DNA from 2 places in the Sporosarcina sp. CAU 1771 genome. Region 1 is predicted to be linked to the other one. Evidence: riboswitches for the same ligand, from Rfam matches in the RefSeq annotation. Region 1 holds a riboswitch; the other holds the start of a gene.

The links. Region 1 has a riboswitch for thiamine pyrophosphate ahead of ACXYMX_RS10150 (ABC transporter substrate-binding protein). Riboswitches for the same ligand answer to the same signal wherever they lie in the genome.
Region 2: another riboswitch for thiamine pyrophosphate. It lies ahead of tenA (thiaminase II); the one in region 1 lies ahead of ACXYMX_RS10150 (ABC transporter substrate-binding protein).

Annotation. Positions count from the first base shown of each region.
Region 1 is NZ_JBTLRN010000013.1:4,587-9,017, forward strand. Features, by position in the region: gene ACXYMX_RS10135 (ABC transporter ATP-binding protein) at 1-243, opposite strand, end outside; gene ACXYMX_RS10140 (ABC transporter permease) at 236-1,009, opposite strand; gene ACXYMX_RS10145 (thiamine-binding protein) at 1,006-1,293, opposite strand; gene ACXYMX_RS10150 (ABC transporter substrate-binding protein) at 1,329-2,345, opposite strand; TPP riboswitch at 2,498-2,607, opposite strand; gene ACXYMX_RS10155 (TetR/AcrR family transcriptional regulator) at 2,850-3,404, shown strand; gene ACXYMX_RS10160 (MATE family efflux transporter) at 3,506-4,431, shown strand, end outside.
Region 2 is NZ_JBTLRN010000023.1:6,502-10,932, reverse strand. Features, by position in the region: gene ACXYMX_RS13480 (ABC transporter permease) at 1-361, opposite strand, end outside; gene ACXYMX_RS13475 (ABC transporter ATP-binding protein) at 348-1,094, opposite strand; gene tenA (thiaminase II) at 1,116-1,805, opposite strand; TPP riboswitch at 1,909-2,013, opposite strand; gene ACXYMX_RS13465 (FAD-binding oxidoreductase) at 2,264-3,652, shown strand; gene ACXYMX_RS13460 (alanyl-tRNA editing protein) at 3,716-4,431, shown strand, end outside.

The sequences.
Region 1 (4,431 bases):
TGGATTTTGAGGCATATAGCTTATATGTCCTCTAGAATTATTAACTTTATGCCCATCCAGCATGATAGCTCCATCGTCAGGAGGATAGAGACCACCAATGAGTTGGAATAATGTACTCTTACCACTTCCGGAAGGACCAACGATGGATACAAATTCCCCTTCATCTACATGAAATGAAACATTGTTCAGGACATGGTTTGTCTCATAGGATTTTGAAATGTTTTGTAAAGCTAATTTACCCATTCGATGGGCCACCTCCTTGTCGTTGCCACTTAAACATTCTTCTTTCAACGAGTGCAATCAGAGCGAAAAAAGTTAAACTTAATAGCATGATTAACGCAATAGCAACAAATACTCGGTCTGTTTTAAAGGAAGAAGAGGCCATCGTCATATACACGCCGATTCCTTTACTTGCTCCTAGCCACTCGGAAATAACGGCCCCCATAACACTGTATGTACCTGCAATTTTTAAACCTGAAAAAATGGATGGAAGTGCATATGGCCATTCTAACTTCCAAAAAATCTGTCGATTGGATGCGCCTGCCATTTTCATATAATGCAACAAGTCTCGGTCTGTTTGGCGTAAGCCGTCCAAGGTCGCAATCGTAATTGGAAAGAAACAAACTAAAACAATGATGATGATTTTAGGCAACACCCCGAATCCGAACCAAATAACTAGTAAAGGTGCTAATACAATCGTAGGGATATTTTGGGATAAAATGAGTAAAGGATAGAAAGCTTCCTGTAAACTAGGTATTCGGAATAAAAGGATAGCCACTGCAAGTCCAACAGAACTTCCAATTGCATATCCTGTCAGCGTAAGTTTGACAGTGGATCCTATATGTCCTGCGTACAGTTCCCATCCTTGAATGGCTTCATTCCATACTTGGGTAGGAACAGGCAACAGCCATGCTGGGATTGCGAAAGAACGACCGACAATTTCCCAAAGAGTGAGTAAAAGGATGAGGACCGCTAAGGGTCGCCATCCTTTTTTCAGCACATTTATCAACGGTATTTCTCCGTTAATTTATTCATTGATGCACCCTCAGTGTATAAGATTTTAACTTGTGAAATAATACTTAAGGAACCGAGTTCGATCATCTTCTCATTCATCTTTTGGACAATTTCAAGTAGCTGAGGTAAATTACCCTCCATCGTTGTTTCTAGTGGAGATACTTGAAAAGGAATGCCCGCCTCTTCAATTACTGCGATAGCCGCGTCTACATAGGGAATTACATTTTCCCCATTAGGTGTTTTCGGTATGATTTGAATACTAACCAATGCGTTTGTCATTGTACTTCCTCCTGGTTTTTAATTCCTGAAATTGCTTACTCCGGTAAAAACTCATTCGTAAATGCCTCATTCGCTTTAAATTCAATATCGAGTAAATCGTTCTCTGTCATCCACTCAGCGTAGCCTTCCCAAATCGACAGTTTTTGTTCGCCCCAACGTGGAGCATCGTCCTTGTACTTTGGAGAAATCCACTTTTGACTTGCTTTTACAAGTTCTTCATCAAGATCAGGGACTGCAGCTATGAGTATTTCTGCTGCTTCTTCTGGATTATCTATTGCGAATTCATATCCTTTTGCAATAGCTTTTACAAAAGCCTTTACTGTTTCGGGATTTTCGGCAATCATTTTTTCATTTGTCGTCAGAACAGGGGTGTAGAAATTGAGTTTTTCTGAGTACTCGTTTAAATATTGCATATTCATATCGATCCCTCGAAGTTCTGCTTCAATACCTGTCCAAGCATAGTAAATCCATGCAAAATCAATATCTCGCTCGACTGCTGTAAAGAAGTCAGAGTTACCTATATTAATAAATTCGACGTTTGATGCATCTGCACCTTCTGCTTCCATCAAAGTAGAGATAATTGCTTGTTCTAAGGGTGCTCCCCAACCACCGTATGATTTACCTTCATAATCTTTAGGTGATTCTATATTTTCGCTTGTAAGTGATGCAAATCCAGATGTGTTATGTTGGAGAATTGCAGCTATTGAAACGATAGGTATTTCTTGTACACGTGCTTCTGTAATCGCTTCTTGGGCTCCAACTCCAAACTGAGCTTGACCGGCAGCAACGAGTGGATCGGCACCCGCTTCTCCAGGCAATAAAATTTCTACATCTAGGCCTTCATCTTCAAAAAAACCTTTTTCTTGTGCTACATAAATGCCCGTATGATTTGTATTGGGTGTCCAATCAAGGACAAATTGTATTTTCTGTAGTTCTTCACCATTTTCCTTTTCCTTGCTCGTGTTTCCGCCACATGCAGTCAATAAAAGTAACAGACTGAGTAAGGCAACTAACCAAACTTTTTTCAATCTTGCTCCTCCTTCAACTTTCATAGCAATTACAAGTGAACGATTTACTGAAATCCAATTGCACTTTGGCGCAATTGTGTTCGGAGTCTTTGTCTTTGTTTAATAGAATACTAAGTCTACAAAAGAAAGACAAAAAAATGCGTACTCCGGACAACCGAAGAACGCATAACCATAGACTAGCTAATGAGTATGTTCCCTCCGCTGGCTTTAACCAGATCAGGTTCAAAGGGTCTATACTTTGCAAAGTATATCTCAACCAGTAAAACTGGTACCCCCACATAAATGTAACGCATGAAGTTTTAATTATTGTACAACTTCTACTTTGCCATACTTATTCAAATGAATCAAGTGTAGAGAGAATAATGACTATTTAATACAGGGCGAAAATTCATAAATAACGGTGTAAGAGAATGTAAAGTAGTTTAATATTGTTGGTGAAAGTTTAAATTTGCATAGGAATCATAAATGTTTTATAATTAAACTGAGAAAACTTATTTGGTGTTATTGGTTTTATTGGAGGAAGATATGTTGAAAACTCGTATTATTAATGCATTTATAGAAGAAACTCGATTGAACGGTGTAAAATTTACAATGGATGATTTGGCAAAGCGCCTAGGGATTAGTAAGCGGACGTTGTATGAACAATTTTCTTCAAAAGTTGATATTTTGGATTCCATCATTGACTTGACTCTAGATGAGTTTGATGAACAAACACGCTTAATTATTGATAATCCCGATTTGACATTGGTGGAAAAAATACGTAAAACAATTGTGGTTGTGCCGAAGCATAATGAATTTTATGACCTGCGTATATTAGAGCAGCTGAAGAGGTCTTACCCTGACCGATGGGAACGAGTGAATCTAGAGCTAAACCAGTGGGATGAATTAAAGGAACTTCTAGAAGAAGGTATACAAACAGGTGTCATCGAAAAGATGAATATAGATTTACTGATGAAGTTAATTATTGATGCTGCAAATTTAACGTTAGATCGTCAATTTTTCTTCGAACACAGTATATCTGTGACAGAAGGATTTGAAACGATTGTCGATGTTCTACTAAATGGAATTGTTACAAAAGTATAAGGATGACTTACTGACACTAAACATGTCAGTTATTTTTTCACTTTGAAAAACTATAAAAACTAAAATCGTTTATCGGTTTTTTGGAAGATGAGGAAACGAGTATGAAGAATAGACAGGTAATCAACCGCTTGGATACTGAAACTGTTAGTAAATCTTTCATAAGATACTTAATCCCGTCAACGGTTGGGATGCTTTTAATGGCTATCAATATTGTGGCTGATGGAATTATGGTTGGGAACCGATTGGGTTCTGTTGCACTTGCTGGAATTGGAATTGCTACTCCTGTATACACGATTTTTGTTGCGATGTCTTTATGGATAGGGATTGGGGCGGCAACACGGTACTCTATATCTATGGGTGCTAAGCGTACAAAAGAAGGCCAAGTCATATTTTCGCATGCAATGGTTGCCATTATGATCTTATCGATGATCATAGGACTGACTGCATTTATTTACAGAACGGAACTAGCCTATCTGCTGGGAGCAAATGCTGATACATTTCCATATGTAGCTGATTATATGAACATTTTGCTTTTGTTTGGTGTAGTTTTCACTGTAGAAAACGCCTTTAGTATATTAGTAAGAAATGATGGTGCACCGATTTTATCGATGGTTGCTTTAATTATAGGATCACTCGTAAATATAGTCTTGAATTATGTGTTTTTATTCGTTCTTGATTATGGTATCCAGGGTGCTGCATCGGCTACAATCATCGGTGCGTTTATCGGACTTTTAATATTGTGCTCTCATTTCTTTAAGAAACAGAGTAATTTGCGTTTTGTACGTTTCAAATTCGATAAGAAACTTCTATGGATGTTGTTAGTGATTGGTTTCCCAAGCTTTTTATCAGAAGTTGGATTTTCAGTCTTTACTATTTCTCACAATCTCATGTTGGAACATATTGCAGGAACAGCGGGAGTGTCTGCTTTTACAATATTAAATTATGTTCATAGTGTCATGTTGCTCTTATTCTTAGGAATGGGTGCGGCAATTCAGCCGCTTATAAGTTATTATAAGGGAGCTAAGGA
Region 2 (4,431 bases), on a different contig from region 1:
AACCAAACCAAAGGACAAATATTGGGGACAAAGCAATGATTGGAATCGTTTGTGAAATAAGTACAGCAGGATACATCAGTTTTTCAACTGTTTTCGAATAAAACATACTAACAGCTAACCCCACACCACCAATAACAGATATCGCAAAGCCAATGCCAAATTCCAGCATCGTCGCACGTAAATGTTCAAAAATGAGTGCCTGCCAATTATTTATAATCGCCAACACGACTTTTGACGGCGCTGGGATAATGTACGCTGGGACAACTTCTGAACGAACAAGCCACTCCACACCCAATAAGAGAATACACGCTGAAGTAATGAACAATGCGTACGACTGGAACCACTTTTTAATCGTTGTCATAAGCAATCTTCTTCTCCAATTCCTGGCGTAACAAAACCAATTCCGTTGAATTTTGCATGTCCTTCGTTCGCGGATGCGTTAATCCCACTGCAATTTCCTCAGTTGGACGATTGGGTGAAAGTAGCACAATGCGGTCACTCATATACACCGCTTCTTCCAAGTCATGCGTGATGAACAACACCGTTTTGCCCGACTCCTGCCAAATGGACAAGAGCCATGTTTGCATCTCTTTTTTGGTTAATGAATCCAGTGCTCCGAAGGGTTCATCTAGCAGCAACACTTCTTTTCCGGTTAATAATGTCCGTAAAAAAGCCACTCGTTGCCGCATCCCTCCTGATAACTCCTTAGGAAGTGCATTTTCATAGTCAAGAAGACCAACGCGTTCCAACCATTCGCGAGCTTCTTCTTTCGTAATCAGTAGATCCTTTTGGATTTCTCCAGCAATAACCATGTTTTCAATAACCGTTCGCCAAGGTAGGAGCAAATCACGTTGGGGCATATATCCCACATCCCCCAACGCAATCGGCTTTCCATTTACAGTAATCGATCCTTGTTGTGGCGTAAGCAATCCTGTTATTAGTCTTAAAACCGTACTTTTTCCCGCACCACTTTTGCCAATCAGCGAAACGAACTCACCTTGTTCAATTGTTAGATTCAGTCCGGACAACACTTTTTTGGGCTCTTTATTTTCATTGAAAAATGAATACGAGATGTCTTTAAGTACTAACGTCATTGTCTACAACCCCATACCTAATTAAATCGGCCATTTTTCTTGCGTATAGTTCATTTCCCAAAACAGGTACTCATATTTAGATGTCATTTGGAAGTGTTTTTCGATTTGTGCCAACTCACGCTCTGGTTTCCCCTCAGTCAGCTGATCCATGAGTTCAATCAACCATTTCGCACCTGCTGCAAACTCTTCAGAGTCATACGTCTCAATCCATTTCGAATACTTATTTGTTGCCAACTGGTCGCCGTACTGTTTTCGAAGCAACTTACCAATTTCCCAATAATCCCAAGCACATGGCAATAAACAAGAGACAAGTTCAACTAACGATCCATTTTGAGCAACATTTAACATATAACGTGTGTATGCCAAATTTGTAGGAGTTGGTTCAGTTGCTTCAAGTTCTTCATTCTTAATTCCAAATTCCGCTGCAAATGCCCTGTGTAAATCCATTTCAAAATGAATCGTATCGTTGAGTGTTTTTGAAAAGCTTTGCATCATTTGTAGATCGAGGGCTTTTTGGACGCCAACCGCAAACAACTTTGAGTAGTCAACTAAGTACACATAGTCTTGTTTCATGTAATAAATGAATTTATCTTCCGCAAGTGTCCCTTTACCAATTTCCTGTACGAAGGGATGATTGTGACTCTTCTCCCAAATTGGCTGTGCATTTTCAAACAGTCTATCTGTAAATTTTTTAGTTTTAGTAGTTATCATGAATAATTCCTCCTGTGTAATTCACTTTTTATTTCAGACAAAGTAAAAACCGCCTTCCAAAGTCGGAAAGCGGCTGTTGACTACATATTTATAAAACCTGATTGTAGTTTTTCAGCTGCTTCCCTACGCAAGTATTAACTAGATCAGGTTCAAAGGGTTTACATCTTCAGATGTGTCTCAGCCTAGAAAGGCCCCCCTAGCAGATATATTCAATTGGTTGATAGCTTACAAAATTCAGCGCTGAATTCTTCTAAAGATTATCACATTAAACTTAAATTGCAAATCTTTTTAAAATTAGCACTCCAAAACCGACTCTATTTTTTCACAATTAAAAGTTAGTTCAGATGGATTCGATAGTTTTTTGTAGTATAATGGAAAACGGTACGTACAATAATTGAATACATATTTTTTAGTAAACTACTGATGTCTCGTACATCTAACATAAGGAGATTAACAGAATGAATTCAATAGAAAACATAGTCAACTCCCTTAAACAAATCCTAAATGACGACCAAGTTTCGGTCAACCAAACGGTAAAGGAACTTCACGGAAGAGATGAATCCTACCATACACCAAGTCTGCCTGATATCGTCGTTTTCCCAAAATCGACTGCAGATGTCAGTGAAGTTATGAAGCTTGCGACTGAGCATCAAGTTCCCATTATTCCTTTTGGACTTGGCACGAGTTTGGAAGGCCATATCATCCCTTATGAGGGCGGAATTACAATCGACTTTTCCCTTATGAATGAAATTTTAGAAGTGAAGGAAAATGACTTTCTTGTCAAAGTACAACCGGGTGTAACGCGTTCACAGCTAAACCAACGACTGAAAAAGCATGGCTTGTTTTTCTCCGTTGATCCAGGAGCAGACGCAACACTAGGTGGAATGGCAGCAACCAATGCCAGCGGAACTACATCCGTAAAATATGGCGTTATGCGTGACCAAGTTCGGGATTTAGAAGTCGTGATGGCTGACGGAACCGTTATCCACACTGGTAATTTGGCTGCGAAGTCTGCGTCCGGCCTTCACTTAAACGGCATTTTTGTTGGCTCTGAAGGAACTTTAGGCTGCTTTACAGAATTGACCCTCCTCGTTCATGGCATACCTGAGCGTGTAACAGCGGCACGTGCTTCTTTTCCTACTGTGAATGATGCGGTAGAAGCTGTTGTCTCCATCTTACAAGCCGGTATCCCAATAGCTCGAGTCGAATTAGTGGATGAACCATCAATGAAACAATCAAATCTTTTCAGTGAAACAGATTACAAAGAAAAACCAACTCTATTTATGGAGTTTCACGGGAACGAAGCAGGATTAAAGCAAGATGTTGATTTTATGAAGTTAATCGTCGAAGATCATCACTGTGAAGGCATTGAATTCGAAACGGATAATGCGGCTCGCAACAAACTGTGGGAGGCTCGTCATAATTTAGCCTATGCTTTTATTCACGGTCATCCTGGTAAAAAAATGATGGTAACAGATGTCTGTCTCCCCATCTCAGAATTAGCAGGTGCAGTCAATTATGCACGTGAAACAGTTGAATCACTTGGAATGCCAGGTGGAATTGTCGGCCATGTTGGTGATGGTAATTTCCACGTGCTCCTAATGATTGATTTAAACAACGCTGAGGAAATTGCTAAAGCTGATTTATTGAATGAAAAAATTGTCACCTATGCGCTTGAACGTGGGGGCACATGTACTGGAGAACACGGTGTAGGAATCGGTAAAGCGAAGTACCAGGAACAAGAACATGGACCTGCATTGCTCGTTATGAATAAAATTAAAAAAGCACTCGATCCAGATAATTTACTCAATCCAAACAAAATTTTTCGTAGCACAGACAAAGCTTAAACCTCTTTTGGTTTAAGCTTTTCCTTTTATGATAAACTTAATAAAAAACTAGGAGTTGTTGGTATGTTGAAAGACCGTTTTTATTACAAAGATGCTTACTGTAAAGAGTTTGTGTCGCAACTTGTTCACGAGTCCCAAGATTCAGATGGTACTTATTTTGCCGTCTTAGAAAACACCTCATTTTATCCATCAGGTGGTGGACAACCGTCTGATATCGGAACGTTGAACGGAGTTGCGGTACATAATGTGGAGGAAGTGGATGGTGAAATCCGCCATTTCTTGGAGAAAAGTCTTGGTTCAGCGGATAAAGTGGAGGGCATGATTAACTGGGAACATCGTTTTGACCATATGCAACAACATGCGGGTCAGCATATCCTCTCTGCGGCATTCGTTGAATTATTTAATTTCCCTACTGTAAGTTTTCATTTAGGGAAAGAAATTGTATCGATCGACATAGACGTTCAAAACGTGACGGCCGAACAACTTGAAGCAGTAGAACGATTAGCGAATCAAGTAATTTTAGATAATCGATCCATTGAAACGAAATGGATTACTGAAGGGGAACTAGATCAGTACGATTTGAGAAAACAGGTTGCCGTTTCAGGCGACATCCGACTCGTTATCATTCCGGATTTCGATGATAATGGTTGCGGAGGAACACATCCTGCTTCAACAGGTGAAGTGCGAGCACTCAAGATTTTATCGACCGAAAAACATAAGCAAAAAACGCGTGTTTACTTTGTTTGTGGCGATCGCATACTTGACCAATTGCACTGGAA